One region of the Mesorhizobium sp. M0983 genome, then DNA from elsewhere that is predicted to be linked to it. Evidence: predicted binding sites of a transcription regulator. Region 1 holds the regulator's gene; each other region holds the start of a gene.
The links. Region 1 encodes PhoB, which activates phosphate uptake and scavenging genes when phosphate is short. Its sites were predicted from a motif close to TGTCATNNANCTGTCAT; they were not measured.
Positions count from the first base shown of each region.

Region 2: the regulator PhoB is predicted to act here: its motif matches at 6,344-6,360, upstream of NKH71_RS24750 (ceramide glucosyltransferase).
Region 3: the regulator PhoB is predicted to act here: its motif matches at 5,975-5,991, upstream of NKH71_RS08245 (inorganic phosphate transporter).

Region 1 covers NZ_JAMYNH010000003.1:71,119-81,318, reverse strand. The annotation lists gene NKH71_RS06850 (DUF2865 domain-containing protein) at 1-330, shown strand, start outside; gene NKH71_RS06845 (hypothetical protein) at 422-772, opposite strand; gene pstS (phosphate ABC transporter substrate-binding protein PstS) at 1,434-2,495, shown strand; gene pstC (phosphate ABC transporter permease subunit PstC) at 2,555-3,541, shown strand; gene pstA (phosphate ABC transporter permease PstA) at 3,545-4,396, shown strand; gene pstB (phosphate ABC transporter ATP-binding protein PstB) at 4,393-5,196, shown strand; gene phoU (phosphate signaling complex protein PhoU) at 5,229-5,936, shown strand; gene phoB (phosphate regulon transcriptional regulator PhoB) at 5,953-6,642, shown strand; gene NKH71_RS06810 (ROK family protein) at 6,652-7,896, opposite strand; gene xylF (D-xylose ABC transporter substrate-binding protein) at 8,182-9,222, shown strand; gene NKH71_RS06800 (sugar ABC transporter permease) at 9,365-10,200, shown strand, end outside.
Region 2 covers NZ_JAMYNH010000016.1:96,211-106,410, forward strand. The annotation lists gene mmsB (multiple monosaccharide ABC transporter permease) at 1-1,259, shown strand, start outside; gene araD1 (AraD1 family protein) at 1,443-2,435, shown strand; gene NKH71_RS24740 (2'-deoxycytidine 5'-triphosphate deaminase) at 2,464-3,558, opposite strand; SAM riboswitch at 3,694-3,771, shown strand; gene NKH71_RS24745 (O-succinylhomoserine sulfhydrylase) at 3,842-5,032, shown strand; gene NKH71_RS24750 (ceramide glucosyltransferase) at 5,085-6,239, opposite strand; gene apaG (Co2+/Mg2+ efflux facilitator ApaG/CorD) at 6,467-6,859, shown strand; gene NKH71_RS24760 (Hsp33 family molecular chaperone) at 6,936-7,946, opposite strand; gene argF (ornithine carbamoyltransferase) at 8,064-8,975, opposite strand; gene NKH71_RS24770 (aspartate aminotransferase family protein) at 8,990-10,189, opposite strand.
Region 3 covers NZ_JAMYNH010000003.1:353,377-363,576, reverse strand. The annotation lists gene NKH71_RS08270 (M3 family metallopeptidase) at 1-1,213, opposite strand, end outside; gene NKH71_RS08265 (nuclear transport factor 2 family protein) at 1,975-2,385, opposite strand; gene NKH71_RS08260 (carbonic anhydrase) at 2,396-3,040, opposite strand; gene NKH71_RS08255 (CorA family divalent cation transporter) at 3,208-3,474, opposite strand; gene NKH71_RS08250 (CorA family divalent cation transporter) at 3,471-4,232, opposite strand; gene NKH71_RS08245 (inorganic phosphate transporter) at 4,317-5,921, opposite strand; gene NKH71_RS08240 (TetR/AcrR family transcriptional regulator) at 6,042-6,578, opposite strand; gene NKH71_RS08235 (efflux RND transporter periplasmic adaptor subunit) at 6,729-8,006, shown strand; gene NKH71_RS08230 (efflux RND transporter permease subunit) at 8,003-10,200, shown strand, end outside.

The sequences.
Region 1 (10,200 bases):
CTTGCGACCGCCTTCAGGTACCGCGACGACGCGAACTTCAAGGCCTGCGATGTCAAGCGCTATTACCAGCGCGTCGCCGAACTCAGGGCACGAACCGTGACACCGGCCAACATGAGCAACGCCATCATTCCGTTGCCGACGGCAAAGCCGGATTTTGGCATCGTCGCGGAAATTCCTGAATCCGGGATCCAAACCGCCGGTACCGCTCTCGCAGGGGAAAAAACGCCGGTTGCCGAGGTACCAGGGGCTGCCCAGCATCAGTCGGTCGAAAGAGCGATCGGCGCGCGGCCGGTGAGAGTGGTCGGGCCGGCCTTTTTCCCGGCGGACTGACCAAGGCAGGCGATGTCCCGAGACGGCGAACGGCTGGCCGGATAGCCGCTTCAAGGCCTACAGCCGCACGCATCGACCGACGGCCGGTTGGTTATTCGCAGACCATGCGGGCCCGTTTGCCGGGCTGGCTGACATTCCTGCAGGTGAGCGGCTTCGCCGGCTCCGATGACAGCATGGGCGGATTGGCGACCTTCCTTCGTGGCGCTGCAACGGAAGCTGCGCTCCGGCGCACCGCCGGCCTTTTCGGCGTTTGAGGCGCCACAGGAAAGACATCGGTCTCCAGCTGCGACTGTTCGGCTTGCGCCTGCGGAGAAGGCCGGTCCCAGAAACGGCGAACATCGAGCGGCTTGGGAATGATCACGGTGCCGTCATAGCTGCGCGCGCAGCCGGTTCCCAGAAGCAGCGCCAGGCACAGGAAGACAGGCAGAATCCGTCGAAACATCAGCAACACCCCTGCAAGCTTATAACGCTGCTTCGGCCCAACCGACAACCGGCGGAATAGTGCAGAGGGAGTAGGTAAGGTGAAGTAGAAATCGTCGCACTTCCAGTCGAAGGCCCCGCTCGAAAGATCGAGCGCCGGGTCGGGCGCGGATGGAGGTCCAGCGCGAGGCGAGTTAAAACCTTGCGATTCGTCACCGCTTCCAGCGTAAGGCCATGGTGCGATCGCACCATACCCAATGGCGCGCTCAGTCGCGACAATGGGATATTCGAAGTTCCGCTCCTCCAGTTACGGGCGGGAGCAGCGACCGCCGGCAAGAAACAGGGTCAGATTTACCCCAACGGACCTGTTTCGGCGATGGCGCGGCCATGACACGTTCTGGCTGCATGCAACGCGCTCCCGTCCGGCTTTTTTCTTCTCAAGGTCAGTGGCTGCTATCGTCGAGCGGACAAAGCCGGCCGGAATTCACGCAAGCTGCTGATTCCAGCGGCAAACCGCGGCCCATGCCGACAAAGCCCGCGGCCGTTCCTTCTTAACCCGGCTGGACGACGTTACCGGAGCGACATGAAACTGTCATGCGACTGTAATAATCGGGGGCTATTGGCCTCAGCGGGCGCCGGAGGAATGGCGCCGAGAGACCATATTCCGAACAGGAGCAGGCCACATGAGACATTTCATCCGCTCGGCGGCCGTTGCGATTGCAATGGCTGCGGCGACGACTACCCTCACCCTGTCCGCCGCGCTCGCCGCGGACATCTCTGGCGCCGGCGCCACCTTCCCCTACCCGATCTATGCGAAGTGGGCCGACACCTACAAGAAAGACACCGGCATTGGGCTTAACTATCAGTCGATCGGTTCCGGCGGCGGCATCAAGCAGATCAAAGCCAAGACCGTTACCTTCGGCGCTTCTGATGCGCCGCTGAAAGGCGAAGAGCTTGAATCGTCCGGATTGGCTCAGTTCCCGATGGTGATGGGCGGCATCGTTCCCGTCGTCAACCTCGAAGGCATCAGGCCGGGCGAGTTGGTTCTCGACGGCCCGACGCTGGCCGACATCTTCCTCGGCAAGATCACGAGCTGGGATGACGAGGCGATCAAGAAGCTCAATCCCGACGTCAAGCTGCCTTCGCAGGCGATCGCGGTCGTTCACCGTTCTGATGGGTCGGGCACGACGTTCAACTTCACATACTACCTCGGCGACGTCAGCGCGGACTGGAAAGAAAAGGTCGGCGTCGACAAGGCCGTGGAATGGCCCGTGGGCATCGGCGCCAAGGGCAATGAGGGCGTTGCCAACAACGTCTCCCAGACCGGCGGCGCGATCGGCTATGTCGAATACGCCTATGCCAAGCAGAACAAGCTCACCCACACCGACATGATCAACAAGGACGGCAAGAAGGTCGAACCCACCGCGGCGGCATTCTCGGCGGCAGCGGCCAATGCCGACTGGAGCTCGCAGCCGGGCTATGGCGTCATCCTCGCCAACGAGCCGGGCGCCGAGTCCTGGCCGATGACGGCGGCAACGTGGATCCTCCTGTACAAGAAGCCGGACGATGCCGCGACCACCGGCGAAGCGCTCAAATTCTTCGCCTGGGCATACGACAAGGGCGACGAGATGGCCGGCGAGCTGGACTACGTTCCGATGCCCGACAAGGTGGTCGAGAGCGTCAAGGCCATGTGGGCCAAGGAAGTCGTCGGCAGCGACGGCAAGCCGCTCTACTCGGCTATGTAATCTCCTCCAGGGAGGGCGTCGACGGCGCCCTCCCTGTTGCCTTCAATCGCGAGGACCCAATGACCATCGCTTCCGATGCCATGCTATCATCTGCAGCCCGGGCCAGGGAAGCTACGGTGCGGCGCTTCGCGCTCACAGACGCCATATTCCGCGGACTCACCCGCGCTTCCGCAATTCTTGTGCTGGTCATCCTCGGTGGTGTCGCAATCTCGCTGTTTGCCGGCTCATGGCAGGCCCTGTCGTCCTTCGGGTTCTCTTTCCTGACGACTGAGAGCTGGAATCCGGTTACGGAAAAATTTGGCGCGCTGGCGCCGATCTACGGCACCCTGGTCACGGCGGCCATCGCCATCCTGATCGCGGTTCCGATCGGCATCGGCATTGCCGTGTTTCTCACCGAACTCTGCCCGCGCCCGCTCAGGCGCCCGATCGGCATAGCGGTCGAGCTGTTGGCCGGCATTCCCTCGATCATCTACGGCATCTGGGGCCTGTTCGTGTTCGCGCCGTTCCTGCAGACGACGATACAGCCCTTCATCATCAACATCTTCCACGGCGTGCCGGGACTATCCAGCCTTTTCGCCGGCCCTCCTTACGGCATCGGCCTTCTAACCTCGGCGCTGATCCTCGCCATCATGGTACTGCCCTTCATCACCTCGATCACCAAGGACGTCTTCGATACGGTGCCGGCGGTGCTGAAGGAATCGGCCTACGGCATCGGTTGCACGACCTGGGAAGTGACCCGGCGCGTGGTCATTCCCTATACCCGCATCGGTATCATGGGCGGCGTCATGCTTGGCCTCGGCCGCGCGCTCGGCGAAACCATGGCGGTGACCTTCGTCATTGGCAACGCTCACCGCATCAGCGCCTCTCTGTTCGCGCCGGGCACGACGATCTCGGCGACCATCGCCAATGAATTCACCGAGGCCGACGGCGATCTCTACACCTCCTCTCTGGTTTCGCTCGGCCTGATCCTGTTCGTCATCACTTTCCTGATCCTTGCCGCCGCCCGCTATATGCTGATGCGGATCGACGCCCGTACGGGAGCCTGACCGATGTCGACATCCTCATCGCTCCACAGCCGCCGCAAAGCCAGGAATTCGGTGATGATGGCGCTTTGCGTCGTCGCCGCCGGCATCGGGCTTGCCTGGCTGGCGCTCATTCTCGGTGCACTGGTCTATAAGGGCACAGCCGGGCTTTCGTTCGCGGTCTTCACCGAGATGACGCCACCGCCAGGCGAGGCCGGCGGCCTGCTCAATGCAATCGCGGGCAGCCTGCTGATGACGATCATCGCCGTTGTCGTCGGCACGCCGATCGGCGTGCTGGCGGGAACCTACATGGCCGAATATGGGCGTTTCTCGCGCATCACCACCGTCGTGCGCTTCATCAACGACATCCTGTTGTCGGCGCCCTCGATCATCATCGGCTTGTTCGTCTATGAGTTGATGGTGCGGCCAATGGGGCATTTCTCGGCCATAGCCGGCGCCGTTGCGCTTGCCATCCTGGTCATTCCGGTGGTCGTGCGCACCACTGAAGACATGCTCAACCTGGTGCCGAACGCGTTGCGTGAAGCCGGTGCCGCGATCGGCGCGCCGCGTTGGGTGGTGATCCGTTCGGTCGCCTACCGCGCCGCATTGTCCGGCATCGTCACCGGCATATTGCTGGCGATAGCACGCATTTCCGGCGAGACGGCGCCGCTGCTCTTCACCGCGCTCAACAACCAGTTCTGGAGCAGCAATATCAACGCGCCGATGGCCAGCCTGCCGGTGACCATCTTCCAGTTCGCTCTCAGCCCTTACGAGGAATGGCAGCAACTGGCGTGGACCGGCGCACTCATAATCACCCTGACGGTTCTGGGCTTGAGCATCCTCGCCCGCAGCCTTACCGGACGCAGAGAGGACAGATGACACAGATGTTGTCCCCGGACATGACGATGACCGAAACGGTCGCCGAGAAGACGAAGATCGAGGTCAAGAACCTCAACTTCTACTACGGCCAGAGCAAGGCGTTGAAGGACATCACCTTGTCGCTGCCCGAGCGCAGCGTCACTGCCTTCATCGGCCCTTCGGGCTGCGGGAAATCGACGCTGCTGCGTGTGTTCAACCGCATCTACGAACTCTACCCGAAGCAGACAGCCGAGGGCCAGGTGCTGCTCGACGGCAAGAACATTCTCGACCGCTCGCAGGATCTCAATCTCCTGAGGACCAAGATCGGCATGGTGTTCCAGAAGCCGACGCCGTTCCCTATGTCGATCTACGAGAACATCGCCTTCGGGGTCAGGCTCTATGAGAATCTCGGCAAGTCCGAAATGGACGGCCGCGTCGAACAAGCGTTGAAGCGGGCCGCGCTGTGGGGCGAGGTCAAGGACAAGCTCAACGCCAGCGGCTTGAGCCTGTCAGGCGGCCAGCAGCAGCGGCTTTGCATTGCCCGCACCGTGGCGGTGAAGCCGGAAGTCATTCTGCTCGATGAGCCGGCTTCGGCACTCGACCCGCTGTCGACCGCCAAGATCGAGGAGCTGATAGACGAGTTGCAAGCCGATTACACGATCGTCATCGTCACCCACAACATGCAGCAGGCGGCGCGCGTGTCGCGCCAGACCGCCTTCATGTATCTGGGTGAACTGGTCGAGTTCGACCGGACCGAGAAGATCTTTACGTCGCCCCGCGAGAAGCGCACGCAGGATTACATCACCGGCCGCTTCGGCTGAGCCGTTCCGATCATGCATATAAGGACAGGACCATGGGCGAACACACAGTCGCTTCTTTCGACGAGGATCTCGAGCAGATCAGCAAGCTGATCCGCGACATGGCCGACCTCGCCGGTTCGATGGTCGGCGGGGCGACCAAGGCCCTGTTGAATTCTGACAACGTGCTGGCGCAACGCGTCGTTTCCGACGATGCCATCATGGATGCGCGTCAACGCGAACTGGACGACCGCGCCATCACCCTGATCGCCAAGCGCCAGCCGATGGCCCACGATCTGCGCCATGTCGTCGGGGCGATCCGCATGGCCGGCGATCTCGAACGCATCGGCGACCTTGCCAAGAATATCGCCAAGCGTGTGAGTGCGGTCGGCCTTAGCGTCACACCGCGCGACCTATCGCATTCCATCGATGCGATGGCGCAGCTGGTGCTCATCCAGGTGCAGGGCGTCATCGAGGAGTATGCTGCAGGCGATGCGGCCGCGTTGGCCAAGCTACGCGCCGCCGACGAGCGCATCGACGTCAAATATACGTCGGTGTTCCGCGAACTGTTGACCTACATGATGGAAGACCCGCGCAACATCACCGCTTGCACGCATCTGCTGTTCTGCGCCAAGAATCTGGAGCGGATCGGCGACCATGTCACCAACATCGCCGAAAATGCGTATTATGTGCTGACCGGCGAGCAATTGCCGGTCAATCGTCCGAAGCAAGACGAAACGACAATGTCCGCACCGGCGACATGATGGGGGTGCCCAGCCGATGATCGCACCACGCATAATGGTGGTGGAGGACGAGGAGCCGTTGGGTGTGCTGCTCCGCTACAATCTCGAATCCGAAGGCTACCAGGTCGAGGTGGTGACACGCGGCGACGAAGCCGAGATCCGTTTGCAGGAGAATGTGCCCGATCTTCTGGTGCTCGACTGGATGATACCAGCGGTTTCCGGCATCGAGCTCTGCCGCCGGTTGCGGGTGCGCCCCGAAACCGAACGGCTGCCGATCATCATGCTGACCGCGCGCGGCGAGGAGAGCGACCGGGTACGCGGTCTTTCGACCGGCGCCGACGACTATCTGGTCAAACCGTTTTCGACACCGGAATTCATGGCCAGGGTCAAGGCGCTGCTGCGCCGCGCCAAGCCGGAAGTGCTGTCCAGCGTGCTGAAGGTCGGCGACATCGTGCTCGATCGCGAATCGCACAGGGTGTATCGCAAGAAGACCGAGATCCGGCTCGGGCCGACCGAATTCCGGCTGCTCGAATTCATGATGCGGCATCCGGGCCGCGTCTTCTCGCGCAGCCAGTTACTCGATAATGTCTGGGGCGAGACGATCTATATCGACGAACGCACCGTCGACGTGCATGTCGGGCGGCTGCGCAAAGCCGTCAACAACGGCCGCATGCCTGATGTCATCCGCACCATCCGCGGTGCCGGCTACGCGATCAGGGAAGATTGACCCGCCCAGTCAGGCTACGTTCTTTCTGACGCCGGGCCTCATTTGCGCGCCCGGCGCGAAAATCTGCTGGTCGACGAAGCTTAACGCCCGCATTGCACAGCCTTCGCGGATCAGCGGCAATTCGTTCGGCTCGGTATCGAAGGAGATCGAGCCCGAATGCTGGCCGCCGGCGGTCTGGGCGATGGCCTTCCGCAAGGCCGGCTCGATCAGATCAAAGGCGGCGGCACTGGCGCCGACCATTGCGACCGGTGCCGGATCGATCAGCGCGAACAGCGAGCCGAGACCGAAACCCAGCGCTTCGCCGGCCTTGCGGTAGGCTTCGCGTTCCGGCCCGTCCTTCTCGCGCGCCCGAACCGCCAGCGCGCGCATGTCGGCGTCGCTGACGTCGGCGACCGGTTGGCTGTCTTCGCTCATCTGCGTGGCGTTGCGCCAGATGGCGTAATTGCCGGCATAGGCCTCGATGCAGCCGCGCCGCCCGCAACGGCAGAGCGCGCCGCCCGGACGATGGATCATGTGGCCAAACTCGCCGCCCGAGGAATGCGTGCCGGTGAACAGCTCGCCCTTCAACACCAGCCCCATGCCGATGCCGTGCGAAAGCAGGATGGCGATGAAGTCGTCGCGATAGCGATCCGGATCGCGCCAGCGCAAAGCCACCGCCATCATATTGCAGTCGTTCTCCACCGTGGCCGGGATGCCGAATTCATCTTCCAGCATGTCGGCAAAGGCGATGTCCGTCTGCGGCGTGATCGGCGACCACAGCATGGCGCGTGCAGGGGAGTCGGTAATTCCCTGAATCGCCAGGGCGATGCGGGCGACACTGCGGACGTCAAGATCTGGATCGTCCAGCCGGCGCCGGACGATGGCCATGCATTCGCGGATCAGTTCGTCGCGCGGCATGGTCAGCGTGTCCAGCCGGCGCTGTTCCTCGGCGACCACCTGCCCCGCATAGTCGATGATGGCGGCCGACAGGAAATTCAGCGACAACACCACGGTCAGCACCGCCGCCGCTTCCGGATTGAGGGCGAGGCCGACCTGCGGACGACCGCGTTTCAACGAAACGGGTTCGCTTGCCTTGCTCTCGGCGAGGATGCCTTCCCGTATCAGGTCGGAGGAGATCGCCGATATGGTCGAATGGCTGAGGCCGGTGGTTGCGGCGATCTCCGTACGCGATGGCTGGCCGGCCCGGCGCACGGCCGAGATCACCATCGCCCGGTTGCGCCGGCGCAAATCGTCATGGCGGATTCCGACCGACATCGTTTTGCTTTCCTCCCGGTTTGCCGCGGCCGCTCATGAACCGGAAGCCGTCGGTAATGCCGACAAATAGTGTCAGATGAGGCAAATAGTGTCAGATGCAGGTGGCGCTGTCATCGTTTATTCCGAAGCTCGAAAAACTCGCAGCAACATCAAAATCCATCAGAATCGATGTTGACAGCAGCGGGAGATCGGGCCAGTATTTTTTCGAGGCTCGAAAAAATTAGCGCCTCTAAGCTGGCCTTTGGGGCCAATTGGTCACGCCGTACGCGGCGCAGGGAGGATATGATGAAGAAATTCACGACCGCCATTCTGGCGGGTGTCGCCATGACGCTGGCGCTTGCGTCGGTGGCGCAGGCTAAGGACAAGGTCATCGGCGTTTCCTGGTCGAACTTCCAGGAAGAGCGCTGGAAGACCGACGAAGCCGCAATGAAGGCGGCCATCGAGGCCGCAGGCGACAAGTATATTTCCGCCGACGCACAGTCCAACCCCGGCAAGCAGCTCACCGACGTCGAGAGCCTGATCTCGCAGGGCGCCAACGCACTGATCATCCTGGCGCAGGACGCCTCGGCGATAGGGCCGGCCGTGCAGAAGGCGCTGGACGAAGGTATTCCGGTTGTCGGCTACGACCGGCTGATCGAGAACAAGGACGTCTTTTACCTGACCTTCGACAACAAGGAAGTCGGCCGCATGCAGGCCCGCGACGTGTTCAAGGTGAAGCCGGAAGGCAACTATGTCTTCATCAAGGGCTCGGGCGCCGATCCGAATGCCGATTTCCTTTTTGCCGGTTCGATGGAAGTGCTGAAGGACGCCATCGACAGCGGCAAGATCAGGAATGTCGGCGAGGCCTATACCGACGGCTGGCTGCCGGCCAACGCCCAGAAGAACATGGAACAGTTCCTGACCGCGAACGACAACAAGGTCGATGCGGTGGTCGCCGCTAACGACGGCACTGCCGGCGGCGTCGTCGCCGCACTGACGGCGCAAGGGTTGGCTGGATCGGTTCCGGTCTCGGGCCAGGACGGCGACCACGCCGCGCTGAATCGCATCGCGCTCGGCACACAGACGGTCTCGGTGTGGAAGGACGCGCGCGAGCTCGGCAAGAACGCCGCCGAGATCGCCTCACAATTGGCCGACGGCAAGCAGATGACCGACATTGCCGGCGTGAAGGATTTCACCACGCCCGGCGGCAACACCGTAAAGTCCCTGTTCCTGACCCCGGTCGCCATCACCAAGGACAACCTCAACGTCGTCATCGACGCCGGCTGGATCAAGAAAGAAGAGGTCTGCGCGGGCGTGGCGGCGGGCGCTGTTCCGGTCTGCAACTGATCCGAGTTTCCGAGAAGTCCGAACGCCGCGGCCGCTTGCCGCGGCGTTTTTTCAAGAAAGAATTGTTTTTCCGCTTCCGGCGGATAACTTCTAGGCTGCTTCCGGCATCCGCGGCAGACGGCAACCCGGCGGGAGAAACATCATGACCGACACGACTTCCAACACGCCGGTCGACAGCTCGACGGCAGACCGGGCGCGGGAATCGGAGCTCGGCGTCGTTGCCCGATTTCTCAAGGCAACCGAACTCGACACGCGCATGCTCGGCATGGTCGGCGCGCTGCTGGTCATCTGGGTCGGGATCCACATACTGTCGGGCGGGCTCTTCCTGACGCCGCGCAATCTCTGGAACCTTTCGGTGCAGACCTCGTCGGTGGCGATCATGGTGACCGGCATGGTGCTGGTCATCGTGATGCGCAACATCGATCTTTCCGTCGGCTCCGTGGAAGGCGTGATCGGCATGGTGATGGGCGTGGCGCAGGCCGAATTCCTCGTCCGCATCATGGGATTTCAGCTTGGCAGCCCCTGGCTGTGGGTCATCGCACTGGCCGCCGGCCTGGTGCTCGGCCTGGCTATCGGAGCGTTTCAGGGTTTCATCATCGCCTATCTCCAGGTTCCTGCCTTTATCGTGACGCTCGGCGGATTGCTGGTCTGGCGCGGCATGGCGTGGCTGATCACCAGCGGGCGCACCGTTGCGCCGCTGGACAGGACCTTCCAGCTGATGGGCGGCGGACCACGGGGCTCGATCGGCGCCACCTGGAGCTGGATCGTCGGTGTCCTCGCCTGCGCGGCCGTTGCCTTCATGCTCTTCAACGGCCGCTCGCAGCGCAAGCGCTTCAACTTTCCGCTGCGCCCTGTCTGGGCGGAAAGCTTGCTCGGCGTGATAGCCTGCGCCGCCATCCTCGGCGCCGTGTGGATCGCCAATTCCTATCCTTGGCCGGTCGGCATCGTACGCCAATATGCCCAGCAGAACGGCATCAC
Region 2 (10,200 bases), on a different contig from region 1:
GCGTCGCCCAGGATATACAACAGGCACCTCGCATTGCCGTCTCGGCGCTGGTCACCAATCTGCGCGAATACGGGTTGGTGCTGGCGTTGATCGCAATCATGGTGTTCTTCCAGTTCACCACGTCCGGAACGCTGTTCAAGCCGGTGAACCTCAGCAATCTCGTGCAGCAGAACAGCTTCATCATCGTGATGGCGCTGGGCATGCTTCTGGTGATCGTTTCGGGCCATATCGATCTCAGCGTCGGCTCAGTCGCCGGCTTCATCGGCGCACTGGCGGCGATGATGATGGTTATCTGGCCGCTTGGCCCATTGAGCAATCCGCTGGTGGTGTCGATCGTCTGCCTGATCGTGGGTGGCGCGATCGGCGCGGCACAAGGCTACTGGATTGCCTATCACCGAATACCGAGCTTTATCGTAACGCTGGCGGGCATGCTGATCTTCCGCGGCATCTGTCAGGCGTTGCTGGGTGGCGGGTCTTCCGTGGGGCCGCTTCCAGTCGGCTTCAAGGCGCTGAGTTCCGGCTTCATTCCGGACCTGATCGGCCCATTGACGCTGATACCACCGACCGTGAACGCCGCCGGCAAAACCATTGTCGGCAGCGGCCTGACGCTGCACCTGACGACTATCGTGATCGGCCTCGCCGCCGTGCTCGCCTATGCCTATTTCGGGCTCAGGGCGCGGCGCACCCGCGAGCGGCATGGCTACGAAGCCGAGCCTTTCTCGCTGTTCGTCGTCAAGACCCTGGTGATCAGCGGGCTGGCGCTGTTTCTGGTCTACCAATTCGCCACCTATAGGGGCCTGCCCATCGTTCTCATGGTGATGGGCGTGCTGATCGCGTTGTTCGTCTTCGTTACCAAACGCATGACGATCGGCCGCCGCATCTATGCGATGGGCGGCAATGCCAAGGCAGCGCAGCTATCGGGCATCAAGACCGAACGGCTGACGTTGATGGTGTTCATCAACATGGGCGTGCTGTCGGCACTCGGCGGCCTGATTATCGCGGCGCGCTTGGGACAGGCGGTGCCGGCGGCGGGCCTCGGCAGCGAACTCGACGTCATCGCCGCGGTGTTCATTGGTGGCGCTTCGGCGATGGGCGGCGTCGGCCAGGTCATCGGCGCGGTGGTCGGCGGTTTCATCATGGGCGTCATGAACAACGGCATGTCGATCATGGGCGTCAATGTCGATTGGCAGCAGGTGGTCAAAGGCCTGGTGCTGCTCGGCGCCGTCGTCTTCGACGTCTACAACAAGAACAAGGCTTGAGAGGCAACCAGGAGGCATACGGGTCACATCGCGGCGCTGCCGGGCGGCGCGAAGAAGTCCCCCGAGGGACCTGACCCGCGAGCGCAATCCGGACGAAGAATTTCAACCGCGGCGTGGACAGGGTCCGAGCCGCGCCGGGCAGGGTTTGCCAAGAAGGCAGGCCGCAATTCAGAGAGGGTTACCATGCTGATCTCACAGATCCTCGACGACGCCGAGACGATCCGCGTCGTTGCCCGCAACGGCGGCAAGACCCGCGTCATCAACGGCGCCCGCAGCGTCTATTCGCTGGCGATGGAAGCCGCGCGCACCGGCACCGGGCTTGTCGCCCTGATCGAGCGCAAGGGCTTCGGCGAAACCGTCGATCTCGACGCAGCCTACAAGAAGGGACGGCTGCTGTCGCCGATCAACCATCCCGATCCGGCGCATCTCCATCTCACCGGCACCGGGCTGACGCATCTCGGCTCCGCCGCGACCCGCGATTCCATGCACAAGAAGCTCAGCGATGGCGGCGAGGAACAGCTGACCGATTCCATGAAGATGTTCCGCATGGGGCTGGAGGGCGGCAAGCCGGCGAAGGGCCAGATCGGCGTGCAGCCCGAATGGTTCTACAAGGGCAACGGTACCATGGCAGTGGCGCCCGGCGCGGCGCTCATGTCGCCCGCCTTCGCCCAGGATGCCGGCGAGGAGCCGGAAATCGCCGGAATCTATGTGATCGGCGACGACGGCGCCCCGTTCCGCGTCGGCTTCACGCTGTCGAACGAGTTTTCCGACCACGTCACCGAGCGCGTGAATTATCTCTTCCTCGCCCATTCGAAACTGCGCAACGCCTCGTTCGGGCCGGAGATCCTGATCGGCGACCTGCCGTCCGACATTCGCGGCGCTTCACGCATCCTGCGCCACGGCAAGCTGCTTTGGGAAAAGCCGTTCCTGTCGGGCGAGGCGAACATGTCGCACACCATTGGCAATCTCGAGCATCACCACTTCAAATACTCGGCCTTCCGCCAGCCGGGCGACGTGCATGTGCACATGTTCGGCACGGCGACGCTGTCCTTCGCCGACGGCATCAGGACGGAGGCCGGCGACGTGTTCGAAATCGAGGCGAAGGATTTCGGCCTGCCGCTGCGCAACCCGCTCGAAATCGAGCAGCCGGTGAAGGTGGCGGTGAAGGCGCTTTGAGCCGGCATAGCCGCAAGTAAGGGGAAGCTCAGCGCGCCGCGCGGAAATGCTTGGACAGTTTTAGGCCCTGCGCCTGATAGTTGGAGCCGAGATCGGTGCCGTAGAGTGCCTGCGGCCGTTTCAGCATGTGCTCGTAGACCAGCCGCCCGACGATCTGGCCATGGTCGAGAATGAACGGCACTTCGTGGCTACGCACCTCGAGCACCGCCCGGCTGCCGGTGCCGCCCGACGCCGAATGGCCGAAACCGGGGTCGAAGAAACCGGCATAATGGACGCGAAACTCGCCGACCAACGGATCGAAGGGCGTCATTTCGGCGGCGTAGAGCGGCGGCACATGCACCGCCTCGCGTGACACCAGGATATAGAATTCGTCCGGATCGAGCACCAGCTCGCCGGCACCGCTCTTGTAGAGCGGCTCCCAGAAATCGACGACATCCTGCGCGGCGCGCTTGTCGACGTCGACCAGGCCGGTGTGGTGCTTGCCGCGATAGCCGACCAGCCCGTCCTTGTCACCGTCGAGGTCGATCGACAACGCGATGCCGCCGCCTGAGATGTTGGGCGGCTCGGTGGCGACCAGCATCTCGGCGCGATGCAGGTCGTGCAGTTCGCTTTCCGACAAAAGCGCATTGCCGGTGCGGAACCTGATCTGCGACAGCCGCGAGCCGGTGCGCACGACGATCGGGAAGGTGCGCGGGCTGACCTCCAGATAGAGCGGGCCTTCATAGCCGGCGGCGATCTTGTCGAACTCGTGGCCGCGGTCGGTCATTACCCGAGTGAAGATGTCGAGCCGCCCGGTCGAGCTCTTCGGGTTGGCCGAAGCCGAAATATGCGCGGGCAGCGCCAGGCTTTCGAGCAGTGGCACGATGTAGACGCAGCCGGTTTCGAGCACGGCACCTTCGGCGAGGTTGATCTCGTGCAACTTCAGCCGGTCGAGCTTGTCGACAACTCTGTGGTCGGGGCCGGGCAAGAAGGAAGCACGCACGCGCCAGGCCTTGTCGCCGAGCCTGAGGTCAAGGCTGGCCGGCTGGATCTGGTCGGCATCGAGCGCGCGCGGCGATTTCAGCGCGCCCGTCTGGAACAGCGCGGAAATATCCTGATCGGGAAGAATGCCTGTCTGCCGCAAGGGTCTGGCTCCGTTCGAACGCCGGGCGAGGTCTTGTTCTGCCGCAGGTCCGACACTGGACGCCTTTGGCACCTGCTTGGTACAACCCTCTTAATCATGCCGGCAATTGACGCAAGCGTGGCGCGGGTCTAAAGCTCGTTATCCCGTGGTGATTTGGCCGGTCGGCTTGCAGCCACGTTAAACAAGTCGCTAAAGGACCGTCGGGCCGCAAGGCCATATGGACCGGTTGCGACTTTCGCGACCGGTTTTTTGTTGTTTGGACCATTTTTGGTGTTTGGATAGAATGATGACCAAGAAGCGCGACTGGAAGCCTCAGACCGCACTCGTGCATGCCGGGACGCTGCGTTCCGGCTTCGGCGAGACCTCTGAGGCGATGTATCTCACCCAAGGCTATGTCTACGAGACGGCGCAAGCAGCGGAAGCGCGCTTCAAGGGTGAGGAGCCGGGCTTCATCTATTCGCGCTATGCCAATCCGACGGTCGACATGTTCGAAAAGCGTATGTGCGCGCTGGAAGGCGCCGAGGACGCGCGCGCCACGGCGTCCGGCATGGCGGCGGTGACGGCAGCATTGCTGTGCAGCGCCAAGGCGGGCGACCATATCGTGGCGGCGCGCGCATTGTTCGGCTCCTGCCGCTGGGTGGTCGAGACGCTGGCGCCGAAATACGGCATCGAGGCAACGCTGGTCGATGGCACTGACATCGCCAATTGGGAACAGGCGGTCAAGCCGAACACCAAACTGTTCTTCCTGGAAAGCCCGACCAACCCAACGCTGGAGGTGGTCGACATCGCCGCCGTCGCGGCACTTGCCAACTCGATTGGCGCCAGGCTGATCGTCGACAATGTCTTCGCCACGCCCTTGCAGCAGAAACCCTTGCAGCTCGGCGCCCATATCGTCGTCTATTCGGCCACCAAGCATATTGACGGCCAAGGGCGCTGCCTTGGAGGCGTTATCTTGTCGGACAAAAAATGGATCGACGAGAACCTGCATGACTATTTCCGCCACACCGGCCCCAGCCTCTCGCCCTTCAATGCCTGGACCCTGCTGAAAGGCCTGGAGACGCTGCCGCTGCGCGTACGCCAGCAGACGGAAAGTGCCGGCCGCATCGCGGATTTCCTCGCCGAGCGCCCGCAAATCGCCCGCGTCATCTATCCCGGCCGTGCCGACCACCCGCAAGCGGCCGTGGTCAAGAAGCAGATGTCGGGTGGTTCGACGCTGATCTGCCTGGATGTGAAGGGCGGCAAGCAGGCGGCCTTTGCTTTCCAGAACGCGCTCGACATCGTGCTGATTTCCAACAATCTCGGCGACGCCAAGAGCTTGATCACCCATCCGGCGACGACCACGCACAAGAATTTGACCGATGAGGCCCGCGCCGAGCTCGGCATCGGACCGGGAACGCTCAGGCTTTCCGTCGGCCTGGAAGATACCGACGATCTGCTCGAAGATATCGAGCAAGCGCTGAGAGCTGCCGGATAAGGCTGGCCGAACAGGGCGAGCGGGTTCGTACAGCCCGCGCCGGACGTGCCGGTCAGGCGCCGGACGGGGTCTCTTCCAGCTCCGCGACGGCCTTGGTCTGGATGGTCATAACGTTGCCGCGCCAGTCGACGGCGCCGCTCAGCCAGCCGCGCGCCCATATCGCCGGCAGCATGCAGTCGCGAACCATCATTGCCAAGATGGTGCGCAGCGACAGGTGCCATCCTTTGACCCAGGCCAGGGCACATTCCGGCAGGTAGGCCGCGACCAGCACGGCGATGGCGGTTGCCGGCAGGCTGACGCCGGCGTCAGCCGCCGCGATCAGCGCAAGCACCAGCGGCGGCGCCGCGCCGATCAGGATCTCGGGGGCGAAGAACAGCGCGAAGGTGACGCGGCGCAGCCGCGCCCAACGCGCCTGCCGAGACCAGATCTCGCCAAGCGTGCGCCGGCCGAGCGGCTGTTCGAACGGCGAAGCGACAAGATTGACCCGCAGTCCGAGCCGGTTGACCAGCTTGGTCGCGGCGGCGTCCTCGGCAATCTCGGCGGCCAGTGCGCGGATGCCGCCATTGGCGTCAAGCATCGACTTGTTCCACAACATGCTCTTGCCCTGGGCGAAGCCAAGGCCGAGCGCCTCTCCAGCGTACTGCCAGCGTGCCTGCAGCGTGTTGAGAAAGGCGCATTCGACCTCCCCCCAAAACCCTTCAGGCCGCGAGCCGATCGGCGTCGAGCAGACGAGGCCGGTGTCGGGCCGCCATGCCGCCATCAGCTGCTGGACATAATCGCTCGGCATAAGCACGTTGGAATCGGCAAGGATGACCCAGCGATAAAGCGCCGCTTCCCAACCCTTCACGCAATTGTTGAGTTTCGGATTGCCGCTGATGCGGTCGTCGCCGACGAGCAGCCGGGCGCGTATAGCCGGAAAACGCGCCATTGCAGCGGTGATCGACTTGACCACGGGGTCGTCGGCATGGGCGACGCAGAAGATGAGTTCGTAGCGCGGCCAGTCGAGTGAGAAGGCGCGCTCCAGCGTCTCCTCGGTAAACGGCTCGACGCCGCGCGCCGGGACGACGATCGATACCGGTAGCACGGTGGCGGCGGGCGATGCGATCCTGGCTGCTCGCTTCAGCTTCAGCGAAGCTAACAGGATGCTGGCGAGATTTGAAAGAAGGAGAGCTATGGAAAAGAGGGCGGCTGCGAATGTCGGTTCCATCGAGATCTGGTCACTCCAGAAATGCCGGCCGCCTGACGGCCGTTTTCAACAATTCGACAGAACACCGAGTCGCCCGGCACAAGCCTGCACACCATCATTGTCATGTGTCACTTAAATGACATTGTTTTTCGGCACCTGCGCTTGAGTCGGGCAAGGAGATGACGCGCATCGTTGATCAAACTGCGCTGAGCGTCGAAAGTTCCATCTACATTGCTTTGGAGCAGTTTATGTACAGCGCCGTCACCCGCAACATCGAAGTGCAGGTCAGGCCGTTCTATCTGGAGGATCACTCCGACCCGCCGCAAAACCGCTATGTCTGGGGCTACCAGGTGACCATCGACAATCAGTCGGACGAGTTCGTGCAGCTTCTGTCGCGCTACTGGCACATTACCGACGGCACCGGCAAGGTCGAGGAAGTGCGCGGCCCCGGGGTCGTCGGCGAGCAACCGGGACTCAACCCCGGCGACAGCTATCAGTATACGTCTGGATGCCCGCTCTCGACCCCGTCCGGCATCATGGTCGGGCACTACACAATGCGCAACAAGCGGGGCGAGACCTTCGACGTCGCCATCCCCGCCTTCTCACTCGATTTGCCAGGCACGCGGCGCACCGTCAATTGACGTTCACTTTGATTCCTCTTCCCGCCTTGCGGGGCGAGGAACCCAAGTTCTGCGAAGGCAGCCGCACTGACGCTCGTTATTGAGCCGCTGCAAATTCCGCCGGGTCGAAGTCATATTGCTTCGAGCAGAATTCGCAGGCGACGTGAATGCTACCATCCTCGGTGCTGTCTCTGATCTCCTCGGCGGAAAAACCCTCGAGGATGCCGCGGATCTTCTCCCTCGAGCATGAGCACTGGTCGGCGACCGGCACGCCGCCGAAGACGCGGACACCATGCTCGTGGAACAGCCGGTAAAGCAGCCGCTCGGCGCCGATAGTCGGATCGATCAGCTCGGTCGGTTCAATGGTACCAAGCAGCGCCAGCAGTTCCTGCCAGGAATTGTCGGTCGGGTCGTGGATTTCCTCACGCGGATCGCCGTCGCCCCCGGGAAGGTCGGGTACGCGCATGCGTTCCGGCGACTGCGGCAGGAATTGTGCCAGCAGGCCACCGGCGCGCCATTGCTCGCGGGCACCGCCGACGCCGGGCGTCAGAAGCTTGGCCACCGAAAGCCGTAGGTCGGTCGGAATCTGCTCCGATTGGCGGAAATAGGTGCGTGCGGCTTCTTCCAGCGTGACGCCGTCGAGCTGGACGATGCCCTGGTAGCGTTGCGTGTGGGCGCCCTGGTCGATTGTCAGCGCCAGGACGCCGCTGCCGAGCAGCGTCTGCGGCGACGTCTCGCCGGCAGCCGTCAAAGCCTCCAGCCGGTCGGCATCGAAGCGGGCATAGGCGCGCAGCGCGTGCGGCGTGGAGAAATCCGCGACCAGCATATCGACCGGCCCGTCGGTGCGGGTCTGCAGAATGAACTTGCCCTCGAACTTCAACGAAGTTCCGAGCAGGACGGTCAGCACACAGGCTTCGGCCAGTAGTCGTGCCACCGGCTCGGGATACTCGTGGCGGCTGAGAATAGCGTCGAGCATCGGCCCGAGCTGGACGGTACGGCCGCGCACGTCGAGCGGGCCGACCTCAAACGGCACGACATGGTCGTCGCCGGCGTAGCCGAACTCGCCGAGCTTGGGTTGATGTTCAGCCAATTGACGAGTTTCCAACATGACAAAGCTCCGGGGCGCGGCGATGCCGCCCTCCGGGGCGCATGCGACGAGACGCGCTCGATTTGCGTGATGCGCCTGAGATAGGCACCACGAACTCCCGGATCAAGGCGGCCCGGATCAAGCGCCCAGGCACCAGGCCAAAACCGCCTTCTGGGCGTGGAGCCGGTTCTCGGCCTCGTCGAACACCACCGAATGCGGCCCATCGATGACCTCGTCGGTAACCTCCTCACCGCGATGCGCCGGCAGACAGTGCATGAACAGCGCGTCCGGCTTGGCTTTCGCCATCAGGGCCGCGTTGACCTGATAGGGCAAGAAGACATTGTGGCCGCGCGCACGGTGCTCCTGACCCATCGAGACCCAGCAGTCGGTGACGATGCAGTCGGCCTCGTGAACGGCCTCCTCGGGCGAACGAGTGAATTTCAGCTTGCCGCCATTGGCCTTCGACCAGTCGACATGCCTCTGAGCCGGTTCGCTGCCTTCGGGCACGGCGACGTTCAGCTTGAAGCGGAACCGCGCAGAGGCCTCCAGTAAAGAATGCAGGACATTATTGCCGTCGCCGGTCCAGGCGATCGTCTTGCCGGCCACCGGACCGCGGTGCTCTTCGAAGGTCATGATGTCGGCCATCAACTGGCAGGGATGGGTTTCGTCGGTCAGCCCGTTGATGACGGGCACCGTAGCGTTTTCCGTCAGTTCCAGCAGCCGGTCATGCGAGGTGGTGCGGATCATGATGGCATCGACATAGCGCGACAGCACCTTGGCCGTGTCTGCAATAGTCTCGGAACGGCCAAGTTGCATCTCGGTGCCAGTCAGCATGATCGTCTCGCCACCCAACTGCCGCATGCCGACGTCGAACGACACGCGCGTGCGCGTCGAGGGCTTGTCGAAGATCATCGCCAGCACCTTGCCTTCGAGCGGCTTGGTGCGTTCGCCGGCCTTGAGCCTCGCCTTTCGCACAGCTGCGTCGTCGAGCATGAAGCGCAGATCGCCTTCGGAAACGGCGGAAAGATCGGTGAAGTGGCGAAGGGACATCAGGAATTCCAGGATTACTTCGCGGCGGCAGCGACGATGGCATCCGCCAGGCTCTTGGCGCCGGCACGAATGCGCTCGAGCCCCTCGTGGATCTCGGCATCGGTGACGGTGAGAGGCGGCAGCAGACGGATAACGTTGTCGCCGGCCGGAACCGTCAAGAGATGCTGGTCGCGCAGTGCCACCGTAACCTTGGTGTTGGGCATCGCGCATTTAAGGCCGAGCATCAGGCCGGTGCCCCTGATGCTTTCGATAACGTCCGGAAATTCGTCGGCGACACCGGCCAGCCCCTGTTTCAAGAGCAGCGCCTTGCGCCGGACGTCATCGAGAAAGCCGTCTTCCAGCACCACGTCGAGCACGGCGTTGCCGACCGCCATGGCCAGCGGATTGCCGCCGAAGGTGGTGCCGTGCACGCCGGCGGTCATGCCGGCCGCTGCCTCGTCGGTGGCGAGGCAGGCGCCCATCGGGAAGCCGCCGCCGATGCCCTTGGCCACCGCCATGAGGTCGGGTGTGACACCCGCCCACTCATGCGCGAACAGCTTTCCGGTGCGGCCGACGCCGCATTGGACCTCGTCGAAAATCAAGAGCAGTCCGTGCTGATCGCAGAGCTGCCTGAGCCGCTTCAGCGATTGCGACGGCACTTGCCTGATGCCGCCCTCACCTTGCACCGGCTCGATCAGGATCGCCGCGGTTTCAGGCGTGATCGCCTTTTCGGCGGCGTCGATGTCGTCGAAGCCGACTTGGTCGAAGCCGTCGACCTTGGGGCCGAAACCTTCCAGATATTTGTACTGGCCGCCGGCGGCGATGGTCGCCAGGGTGCGGCCATGGAAGGCGCCTTCGAAGCTGATAGTGCGGAAGCGCTCGGGATGGCCCTTGACGAAGTGATAGCGCCGCGCCGTCTTGATGGCGCATTCAAGCGCCTCTGCGCCGGAATTGGTGAAGAACACCTTGTCGGCGAAGCTGGCGTCGGCCAGCCGCTCGCCGAGCCGGCTCTGTCCCGGAATCTCGTACAGATTGGAGACGTGCCAGAGCTTGGCGGCCTGTTCAGTGAGGGCCGCGACCAGATGCGGATGGCTGTAGCCCAATGAATTCACGGCGATGCCGCCTGCGAAATCGAGATATCGCTCGCCCTTGTCGGTGACCAGCCAGGTGCCTTCACCGTGGTCGAAAGCCAGGGGTGCGCGAACAAAGGTCTCGAAAAGCGCCGAACCGCTCATTATATGCGTCT
Region 3 (10,200 bases), 280 kb from region 1:
TCACGACGAAAACACGTGCGTCCGGATGCCAGGTGGCAATGCCCTTCTTTTCCTCGAAAGAAATGCCGAACAATCGTGTCGCCACGTCGAAACAGGCGTCGATGATGCGGTCGAGCTGCAGATACGGCTTCAGTTCGGCCTCGTCGAAAGCGAATTTCTCGGCGCGCAGCTTCTCCTGATAGAAGCGCCAGTCCCAGGCGGCGAATTTTTCATTGCTGCCGGCCTCGGCCGCCAGCCGCTGCAATTCGGCCTGGTCGGCGGCGGCCTTCTCCAATGCCTTTTTCCAAACCGGGTCGAGCAGCGTATGCACCGCCTCCGGCGTCTTGGCCATTGTGTCGTCGAGCTTCAACGCGGCATATGATTCGTAGCCGAGCAGCTTCGCCTTTTCGGCGCGCAGGCGCAGCATGTCGCGCACTACGTCCGTGTTGTCGGTGGCGCCGCCATTCTGGCCACGCATGATGAAGGCGCGGAACGCCGTCTCGCGCAGGTCTCGGCGTTCTGAGAAGGTCGAGAACGGCTCGTAGATCGAACGCGACAAGGTGACGGCGTAGCGGCCCTTCTGGCCGCGCATCTCGGCGGCTTCCGCCATCGAGCTTTTCAGGAATTCCGGCAGGCCGGCAAGGTCAGCCTCGTCGAGGAACAGCGCCCAGTCGCGCTCGTCGGCAAGCAGGTTCTGGCCGAAATTGGTGCCGAGCGACGACAATTCCTCGTTGATCGACGCCAGCCGCTTCTTGCCTTCGGCGTCGAGCTTGGCACCGGAGCGGACGAAGTTTTTCCAGGTCTTTTCCAGTACGCGCAGCGTTTCGGCATCGAGCTTCAGAGTCTCGCGGCGTTGATAGAGATCGTCGATGCGGGCAAAGAGGCGCTCGTTCATCGAGATCGCCGAGAAATGCCGCGACATCTTCGGCGAAATGTCGCGCTCCAGCGCCTGGATTGCCTCGTTGGTGTGGGCGCCAGCGCGGCACCAGAAGATCGACGAGACATGGTCGAGAGCCTCGCCGGCGAGTTCGAGCGCGGCAAGTGTATTGTCGATGGTCGGCGTCCCGGTGTTGCCGGCAATCGCCTCGATGTCGGCCTCATGCGTCTTCAGGGCGGCGTCGAACACCGGAGAAAAATCACCGTCGCCAATGCGCGTGAAATCGGGCAGGCCGAGCGGCCCTTGCCATTCAGTCAGCGGATGGGCGGCGAGGTCGACGGCGGACGGCATGGGCAAACTTTCTCTGGATGGCGGGAGGAGGCGGATCGTCACCGATGTAGGACGCCGGCCGGCTCCACGCAACAGCGCCTGGTAGCGCTGAAGCGTGCCCACATGGTGCCGTGAGTATCGTTCGAGCCGAATTTTATGCCCACCAAGATATTATCTTGTAACCTGCATTTTCCTTCGACTGAGGCTTCCACTCGTATCCTGACACCCGATCCAAAGGAACCTTAATGAGAGTAGAATTCTATGGTCTCACCTTCGACCTGCCTGCTGGATGGGTAGACATAGCCAGCGATCTTCCTGAGGGATCGCCACCTACCTTAGCCAAAGAAACGGACGGCTGCGGCGCGATTCAATTCTCTATTGCGAAGTATCGTAGCGGAGAAAAGCCAAACGTAGACTTTAACGTTCTGAGAACATTTATGATTCAGTTTTGTCACAATAATTCCATAGATGTATGACATATCACAAACATCGAGTCTGACGGTATAATCTCTGTTGGCGTATTGTCAGAGACCGGGGATCAATTGACATCTGCCTGGTATTTGTCGAATGGGAATGATGTTGTATTCATGACATACGTCGGGATGGCTAATGATACGGATTGTCTGAAAGAATTGGGCGTTGCCAAAGCAATCGTGTCGTCTATATCGTTTTAGGGACTTCGATATCGGGTGGAATTACGGGAATTACGACAACAGTGCACTTTTAGACGTGATAACGCGGGCAATTCCAGCGACCGTCACCAAAAAGTCGCGGGCGAAAAAAGCCCGTCAGTAGCCGTCGCAGTTTTCGGCGATCGCGGCTTGCGAGCTAGCGGTGATCTGGTCGTTGGCGACCGCAAAGGTCTCCTGCATCAGCATGTCGTTGCTGGGAAAATCATAGCAGGCGATCACAGTGGTGACGCCGCCCTCGGATTTCTCGATCCGGTGGCGGATTTCGGCCCCGGCGACGGCACCTTGCCACTCGGCGATCGAGGCGATGAATTCCTGCTTGCTTTGCACGACGCCGAGGTCGTCGAGCTTGATGCGGACGTTGTCGGCAAGCAGGTCCGACAATTCGGTGCGGTCGGCGACGAGCAGTGCCGAATACCAGCGGTCGATGATCGCGCTGTCGTCGGCGCGGGCGAAATCTGCCGAGCACAGCAGTGCTGCCGCCGCGAACGCGACCGGAATTCGCACCATGCCTTGTCTCCTACTCCGTCTCCGGCCGCTCGAAATCGCCGGTCTCCTTGTTCATCACCCAAAGCTCACCGGTCGAAATATCGAACCAGGCGCCGTGCAGCGATAGCCGCCCCTTGCCTTCGAGGATCGAGACGCAAGGGAAGGTACGCAGATTGGCGATGGAATATCGGATCGATATGCGCTCCAGCGCGGTCTGGCGCTCGGTCGCGGTCATGAAGGTGCTGGACGATACGGTCTCGGCCGCCGGCGCGATCAGGCTCATCCATTTGCCGATGAAATCACCCGGCGACAACGGCGCGGCCGTGGTGTCGAGTGCCGCGCGGATGCCGCCGCAGCGGCCGTGGCCCATCACCACGATGTTCTTGACCTTGAGGCTCTGCACGGCAAATTCGAGCGCTGCCGATGTCGAGTGGAACTGATCGTCGGGCGCATAGGGCGGCACCAGATTGCCGACATTGCGCAGCACGAACAACTCGCCCGGCCCGGCATCGAAGATCGCTTCGGGCGCAGCGCGGGAATCGCAGCAGGCGACGATCATAGTTTCCGGTGCCTGGCCTTCCCGGGCCAGTGCGCGATAACGCCCGCTTTCGGTGAGATAGCGGCCACTCATGAAATTGCGGTAGCCGGTGAGAAGATGCTCGGGAAGGTGGGGCATGGGCAGCGGCGGGAGCCTTTCCGGGTTAAAGGCACGGTTCAATCCCGAAAGGCTCTAGCGCATCGGCCCGAAAATCGGAACCGATTTTCGGAAGGCGGGACGGCGTGGTTTCGACGTGCCAGCCCGTACTTTGCATACAGGCGAACGAACGCCGCCATTAGTCGGCCTCAGAACCGCAGTTTGGCGCCGGCGCACAGTAGAAGCCAGTAGAACAGGCCGGTCGCGCCAACCGCCAGCAGCATCGCCAGGAAGAAGCCGCTGGGGCTGTCGGTGAATGGCAGCCCGCCGGTGTTCATGCCGAATATGCCGACGATCAGGGTGCCCGGCAAAAGCAGTGCGCTCATCACTGCCAGCGCCTTGAGGCTGCGGTTCGATTCGTCGGCAAGCTCGGCCGCAAGCTCCTCCTGCAGCAGCCTTGCCCGGTCGTTGATCATGACGACCTCGGGTCGAGCCGTTCCAGGCGGGCAGCAAGCCGGCGCAGAACTTCATGTGCGCCGGCGGAAAGGTTCCAGGCGGAACGGTCTTCATCCTGGAAAAGTGCTGCCAGGGCCGAGATCGGCCGATGCAAGGATACGGCAAGGCGGCGCACATCCTTCAGCTGTCGTCTTTCGTCGGCAAGCCGCTCGGTCACGAGATGGTCCTCGACCGCATCGAGCCGCTTCGTCGCCGCGGCGAGCCGCAGGCTGGTGGTCTTGCAAAAAGCCATGACCAGCGTTTCGAACAGCTCGAATGCTGTGGCGGGCCGCAGCCCTGCGGCAAGGGCGGTGTGCACTTCCTCCACCGCCGCCAGCGGATGGCGCTGGCCGGTGACCAGCAGCCGCTCCGAGACCGCAAAATGCAATCTCCCGATGGTCGTCGACTGATGGGCGATCTCGCCATGCAGGTCGGCGGAAATGCCGTGGACGACGCCATTCTCATGCGCCAGCACCAGGCTGTCCTCATGTCCTTCGAGGATTGCATGAGCCGACGCCGGCAGCGCGCAGGCATGGCTGACCCAGGAATGGGCGCGCCGGTCGACAAGGTCGACATGCAGCCAGACCCAGCCGTCCAGTGAGGCCAGCGCGGCCTCTATGTCCCGGGGCGCCAGCGATTCGGGAGCTTTGCCGGGAGCGGCATGATAGGCCCAGACCAGCCCGGGGGCATGATGCTGGTCGTCCGCGGCAAGCAATGTCAGATGCGATGCGTCATTCATGGCCGCCGCCGAGACAATGCACGTTCAGGATCCGGGCGGCGCCGGAGCCGGCGCCGCGACATTCTGGCCAAGTCCTATCCCCGCTCAGAATATCTGGCGGAAGATGACGAACAGCACGAAGGCAAGACAGATGGAGACCGGAAGGGTCAGTATCCAGGCCATCAGCATGTTGCGCACTGTCGACCATTGCAGGCCCGAGCCGTTCGCCGCCATGGTGCCGGCAACGCCCGACGACAGCACATGGGTGGTCGAGACCGGCAGGCCGAGATAGTCGGCCGATGCGATGGTCGCCATTGCAACAAGCTCTGCGGACGCACCCTGGCCGTAGGTCAGATGGCTTTTGCCGATCTTCTCGCCGACGGTGACGACGATGCGCTTCCAGCCGACCATGGTGCCGAGGCCGAGCGCCAGCGCGATGGCGACCTTGACCCAGAGCGGGATGAACTTCGTCGCGTTGTCGACCGCCTTGTGATAGGTCGTCACCGCCTTCAGGTCGTCGACCTCCATCGGCAGCAGCTTCTTCTTGTCGATCAGTTTCAGCGCTTCACCGATAAGATAGATGTTGTTGCGGGCGTTGCTGACCAGCGTTGTCGGCAGCTTTTCCACGGACGGATAGGGCGACAACATTGCGCTAGTGTCGTGGATGAAGCTCTGCAGGGCAGGCGTGGTCTCGTCCTTCCAGGTCTTGGTGCGAACGGCGTCACCGACCACGGTTGCCGCGTCGGTCACGGCGACGCCGGGCTTGACGTATTTGCCGAGTACCGTTTCGACCTGCGTCGCTGCGGACTTGTAAGCTTCGAGATAGTTCACGTCCGGTGTGCGGTTGAGCGCGAAGGCGGTCGGCACCACGCCGATCAGGATGAGCATGATGAGGCCCATGCCCTTTTGCCCGTCATTGGAGCCGTGGGCAAAGCTGACGCCGGTGCAGGTGAAGATGAGCAGCGCCCGGATCCACAGCGGCGGCGGAGCGCTCGACTTCGGCGCCTCGTAAAGCTCGCGGTTCCTGACCAGCAGCTTCATCACCAGAAGCAGCAGCCCAGCCAGGCAAAACCCGACCAGCGGCGAGATCAGAAGCGACAGGCCGACATTGCTTGCCTGCGACCAGTCGATGCCGCTGGTGATGGAACCGGCCGGCGCCGTGAACTGGTTGGCGAGGCCGACGCCGATGATCGAACCGATCAGCGTGTGCGAGCTCGAGGCAGGCAGGCCGAGATACCAGGTTCCGAGGTTCCACATGATCGCTGCGACCAGCAGCGCAAAGACCATGGCCAGCCCGGAGCTCGATCCGACCTGAAGGATCAGTTCGACCGGTAACAGCGAAATAATGCCGAAGGCGACCGCCCCGCTGGCGGTGAGCACGCCGAGGAAGTTGAAAAAGCCGGACCACATCACTGCAAGCTCGGCCGGCATGGAATGGGTGTAGATCACCGTTGCCACCGCATTGGCGGTGTCGTGAAAACCGTTGACGAATTCGAAGCCGAGCGCGATCAGCAGCGCCAGGCCAAGCAGAATCCACGGCACCGCGACGGTGCTGGTCAGGTCCTGGCTGAGCGCGTAGCCGACATAGGCAAGGCCGCCCAGGATGATGACGGCAAAGGCCGGCAGAAACCATTTGCCGGTGCTGTTTGGCCGGTCGAGCGGATGCTCCGGCCTTGGAATTCCTGCTTCGCTGGAAACAATATCGACCATACCCCACTCCTCTTGCGTTGCAGCAAAGAATGGGAGGACGCTATGTCGGCACAATGAAGCCTGTGTGACGGCAGAGCACTTTGAGATTGGAGCAGATAGTGCTGGACGGTGGTTCCTGATCTATTCCGCGATCTCCAGCAGGGTCGATATCAGCAACCGGCGCTCGTCGGCGGAGAGAATGTCCGAACCGAACAGGTTCATGCTGCGAAGCCCTTCGATAGCGAGATAGCAGACCAGCAGCGCCTTGAGATTCGGCGTCTCCTGCTTCAGCCGCTCGAACACTTGCCGCCTGAACGATTTTATCGGCGTCAGGAAATCGGGATCCTCGGCAATCGCCGAAAATATCCAGGTCGCCGACGGTTTCGACTCCTCGGCATGCTCGGCCGAAAGCCTGATATAGGCCGCAAGCGGGCTCTCACCGCTGACGCCGTTCGTGCGTGCGGCCTCAAGCGCCTGTTGGAACGCACTGAGGTAATCCTCCACCAGCGCCTGCATCAATTTCGCCTTGGTCGGGAAATTGTAGAGAAGACCACCCTTCGACACGCCGGCACGGCTGGCGACCGCATCCAGCGACAGGCTGCCGGGACCCGTCTCGCGCGCCACGTCGGCGGCGGCGGCGAGGATCTTCTCGCGCGAATTTGTTCTGCGGGCCTTCATCAATCGTTCCCCATTCATTAGCTTAAGCGGAATTGACAAGACCGTCCAGACGGTACAGTAAGATTGCCGTCATTTGAAATTGGGACCAGTCACAGGTATGTGTTCCGGTCATCCGACCGTTATGCTGGGCCATGGCCGAGGGGACTGTTCGTGATCAAGCGCTTCATCATCGCCTTCATTCTGCTCGTGCTGGTGTGCGGCGGCATCGTCGGCTTCAACCTGTTCCGCGACAATGCGATCAAACAGTTTTTCGCCACCATGAAGCCGCCGGCCGCGACCGTGTCGACGGTCATCGTCAAACCGATGTCCTGGACGCCCGGCGTCGAGGCGATCGGTACTGTCAGTGCCGTGCGCGGCGTCGACCTGACCGTCGAAACCGCGGGTATCGTCAAGGACATCCAGTTTCATGCCAATCAGAAGGTCGCCGCCAACGCCGTGCTGCTGCAGCTCGACGATGCCGTCGAGCGGGCCGACCTCGTGGCGTCGAAGGCGCAAGCCACATCCGACCAGACGACGCTGATGCGCGCTCTTGAGCTGCAGAAGCGCGGGGTCGGCACCGACGCTACGCTGGACACGGCGCAGGCGGCAGCATCGGTCTCCTCCGCGCAGGTAAACAAGCTGCAAGCGGTGCTCGACCAAAAGCAGTTGACGGCCCCTTTCAAGGGCACCGTCGGTATTCCGAAAATCGACATTGGCCAGTATCTCACACCCGGCACCGCCGTGGTGACCTTGCAGGACATGGACACGATGCGTGTCGATTTCACCGTGCCGGAGCAGCAGCTTCCGCTGCTGAAGATCGGACAGACGGTGCGGCTGGGCATTGGCGGCGGCGACATGCCGTTCGCCGGCAGCATCCGCGGTATCGATCCGAAGATCGACCCGACGAGCCGGCTGGTGACGGTGAGGGCGGAGGTCGCCAATCCTGAAGGCAAGCTGACGCCCGGCCAGTTCGTCCAGGTGCGTGTCGAACTGCCGGAGGAGAACAACGTGCTGGCGCTGCCGCAGACTGCGCTGACCTCCAGCCTGTACGGTGACTTCGTCTTCGTGGTGCGCCCGGCCAAATCCGCAGAAGTCAACGGCGCGGCTCCCGAGGCAAAGCCGGAAGAAAAACCAGCCGCGGATGCTGCCAAGCCCGCTGCCGAAGCACCCGCGGCAAAACCCGAAGAAAAGCCGGGCGCTACCCCAGCCAAACCGGCAGCGGAAGCCAAACCGGCAGCGGAAGAACAGAAGCCGCAGCTCGTGCTCGCCCAGGTGTTCGTCAAGCCAGGCCGCCACAACGCCGGCCTGGTCGAGATCCTGGAAGGCATCCAGCCCGGCGACGAAGTCGTTACCGCCGGCCAGAACCGGCTCTCCAACGGCATGTCCGTTGCCGTCGACAACACGATCGATCCGAGCAAGCCGGGGAACCAGCAGGCAGCCCAGCAATGAGCTTTTCCGACCTCTTCATCCGCCGCCCGGTCCTTTCGACCGTGCTTGCCTGCATGATCCTGCTTCTGGGTTTTCAGGGCATCTTCAACCTTTCGATCCGGCAGTATCCAGAGGTTGAAGAAACGGCCATCACGATCACCACGGCCTATCCCGGCGCCAGCGCCGACCTGATCCAGGGGTTCATTTCCGCGCCGATCGCGCGTGCTGTCGCTTCGACCGAAAACATCGATTATGTCACGTCGGCGAGCCGGCCGTCATCCAGCACCGTGACAGTGCAGATGAAACTCGGCTCCGACCCCGACGTTGCGCTGAACGAAGTCCTGTCGAAGGTTCAGAGCGTTCGCGGCGATCTGCCGGACGAAACCAAAGACCCGGTGATCGTCAAGGGCACCGGCCAGCAGTTCGCGATGATGTACATCTCGATGCAGAACCCGAACATGACGCCGGAACAGCTCACCGAATATATCGAGCGCGTCGTGCGGCCGCGTATGTCGACGGTCGAAGGTGTTGCCGACGTGCAGATTTTCGGCGCCGCCGAATATTCGATGCGTGTCTGGATCGACCCGATCAAACTGGCGGCGCGCGGTGTGACGGCGGCGGAAGTGCTGACCGCCATTAACGAATCGAATTTCCTCTCCGCGCCCGGCGATACCGAAAACGAATATGTGGCTTCCTCGATCACGGTTCGCTCGACCCTGCAGACGCCGGAGGCTTTCGCTGCCCTTCCGCTCCGCTCGAAAGACGGCAATGTGGTGAGACTGCGCGACGTGGCCCGCGTCGAACTCGCCGCGGTGAACACCGACACCAGGGTCACCTTCAACGGCAAGCCCGGCATCTTTCTCGCCATCTTTCCGACGCCGGCCGCCAATCCACTGACCACCGCGGCGGCGATCCACAAGATTGTGCCGACGATCCAGGAGACGCTGCCGCTCGGCATGACGATCGAGATCGTCTATGACTCGACCGAGCAGATCAGCGCGTCGATCGAGGAGGTGTTCAAGACCATCGGCGAGGCGGTCGCCATCGTCATCGTCGTCATCCTGCTCTTCCTCGGCTCGTTCCGCTCGGTGCTGATGCCGATCGTGACCATTCCGCTGTCGCTGATCGGCGTCTGTTTCCTGCTGTTTTCTTTGGGTTATTCGATCAACCTTTTGTCGTTGCTGGCCATGGTGCTGGCGATCGGACTGGTTGTTGACGATGCCATCGTGGTGGTGGAAAACATCCACCGCCACATGGAGGAAGACGGCTTGTCGCCGATGCAGGCGGCTTTCAACGGCATGCGGGAGATCTCTTCCGCCGTCGTCGCCATGACGATAACGTTGGCCGCCGTGTTCGCGCCGCTGGCCTTCACCGGCGGCCTGACAGGCGCACTGTTTCGCGAATTCGCAGTGACGCTTGCCGGCTCGGTGGTCCTTTCGGGTGTCGTTGCCCTAACCGTCACGCCGATGATGTCGGCACGCATCCTGAGGGCCGGCTCGCACAGCCGCTTCCAGCGCATTGTCGACAACACGTTCGGGCGCGTCGAAAACGTCTATGAGCGGCTGGTCAGCGGCTCGCTGAAATATCGCCCGGTGACGCTGATGATCGTCATCGCACTGGTCGCCACGACCGGCTTCATGTTCACCAAGACCGCGAGCGAACTGGCGCCGGAAGAAGACCAGGGCTTCTTGCTGTCTATTGTGAACGCACCGCGCTATGCGACGTCGGACTACACCGAGACCTATGTGAACCAGATTCTCGGGCTGGTGAATGATATCCCCGAAACCAGGGCGCGGTTCTCCGCCGTCGCGTTCCAAGGCCCGACGAACAGCGCTTTCGTCGGCTTTGCGTTCAAGGACTGGGCCGAGCGCGCGCGCAGCTCGAAGGAACTTCAGGAAGACATCACTGCCCGCCTTGCCAAGGTGGCGGGCGTCGAGGCTTTCGTCTTCGCACCGCCGACACTGCCCGGCTCCGGCGGCGGCCTGCCAATCACGATGGTGGTGCGCTCGACCGGCGAGGCCTCCCAAGTGTACGAGGCGGCCGAGAACATCAAGAACAAGGCGCAGGCCTCCGGTCGCTTCCTCGCCGTGCAGAATTCGATGTCCTACGATGCGCCGCAAGTGACGGTGACGATCGACCGCGACCGCGCCGCGGCACTCAACCTGCCGATCGCCGATATCGGCCGGACGCTGACCCTCTTGGTCGGTGGCGCCGA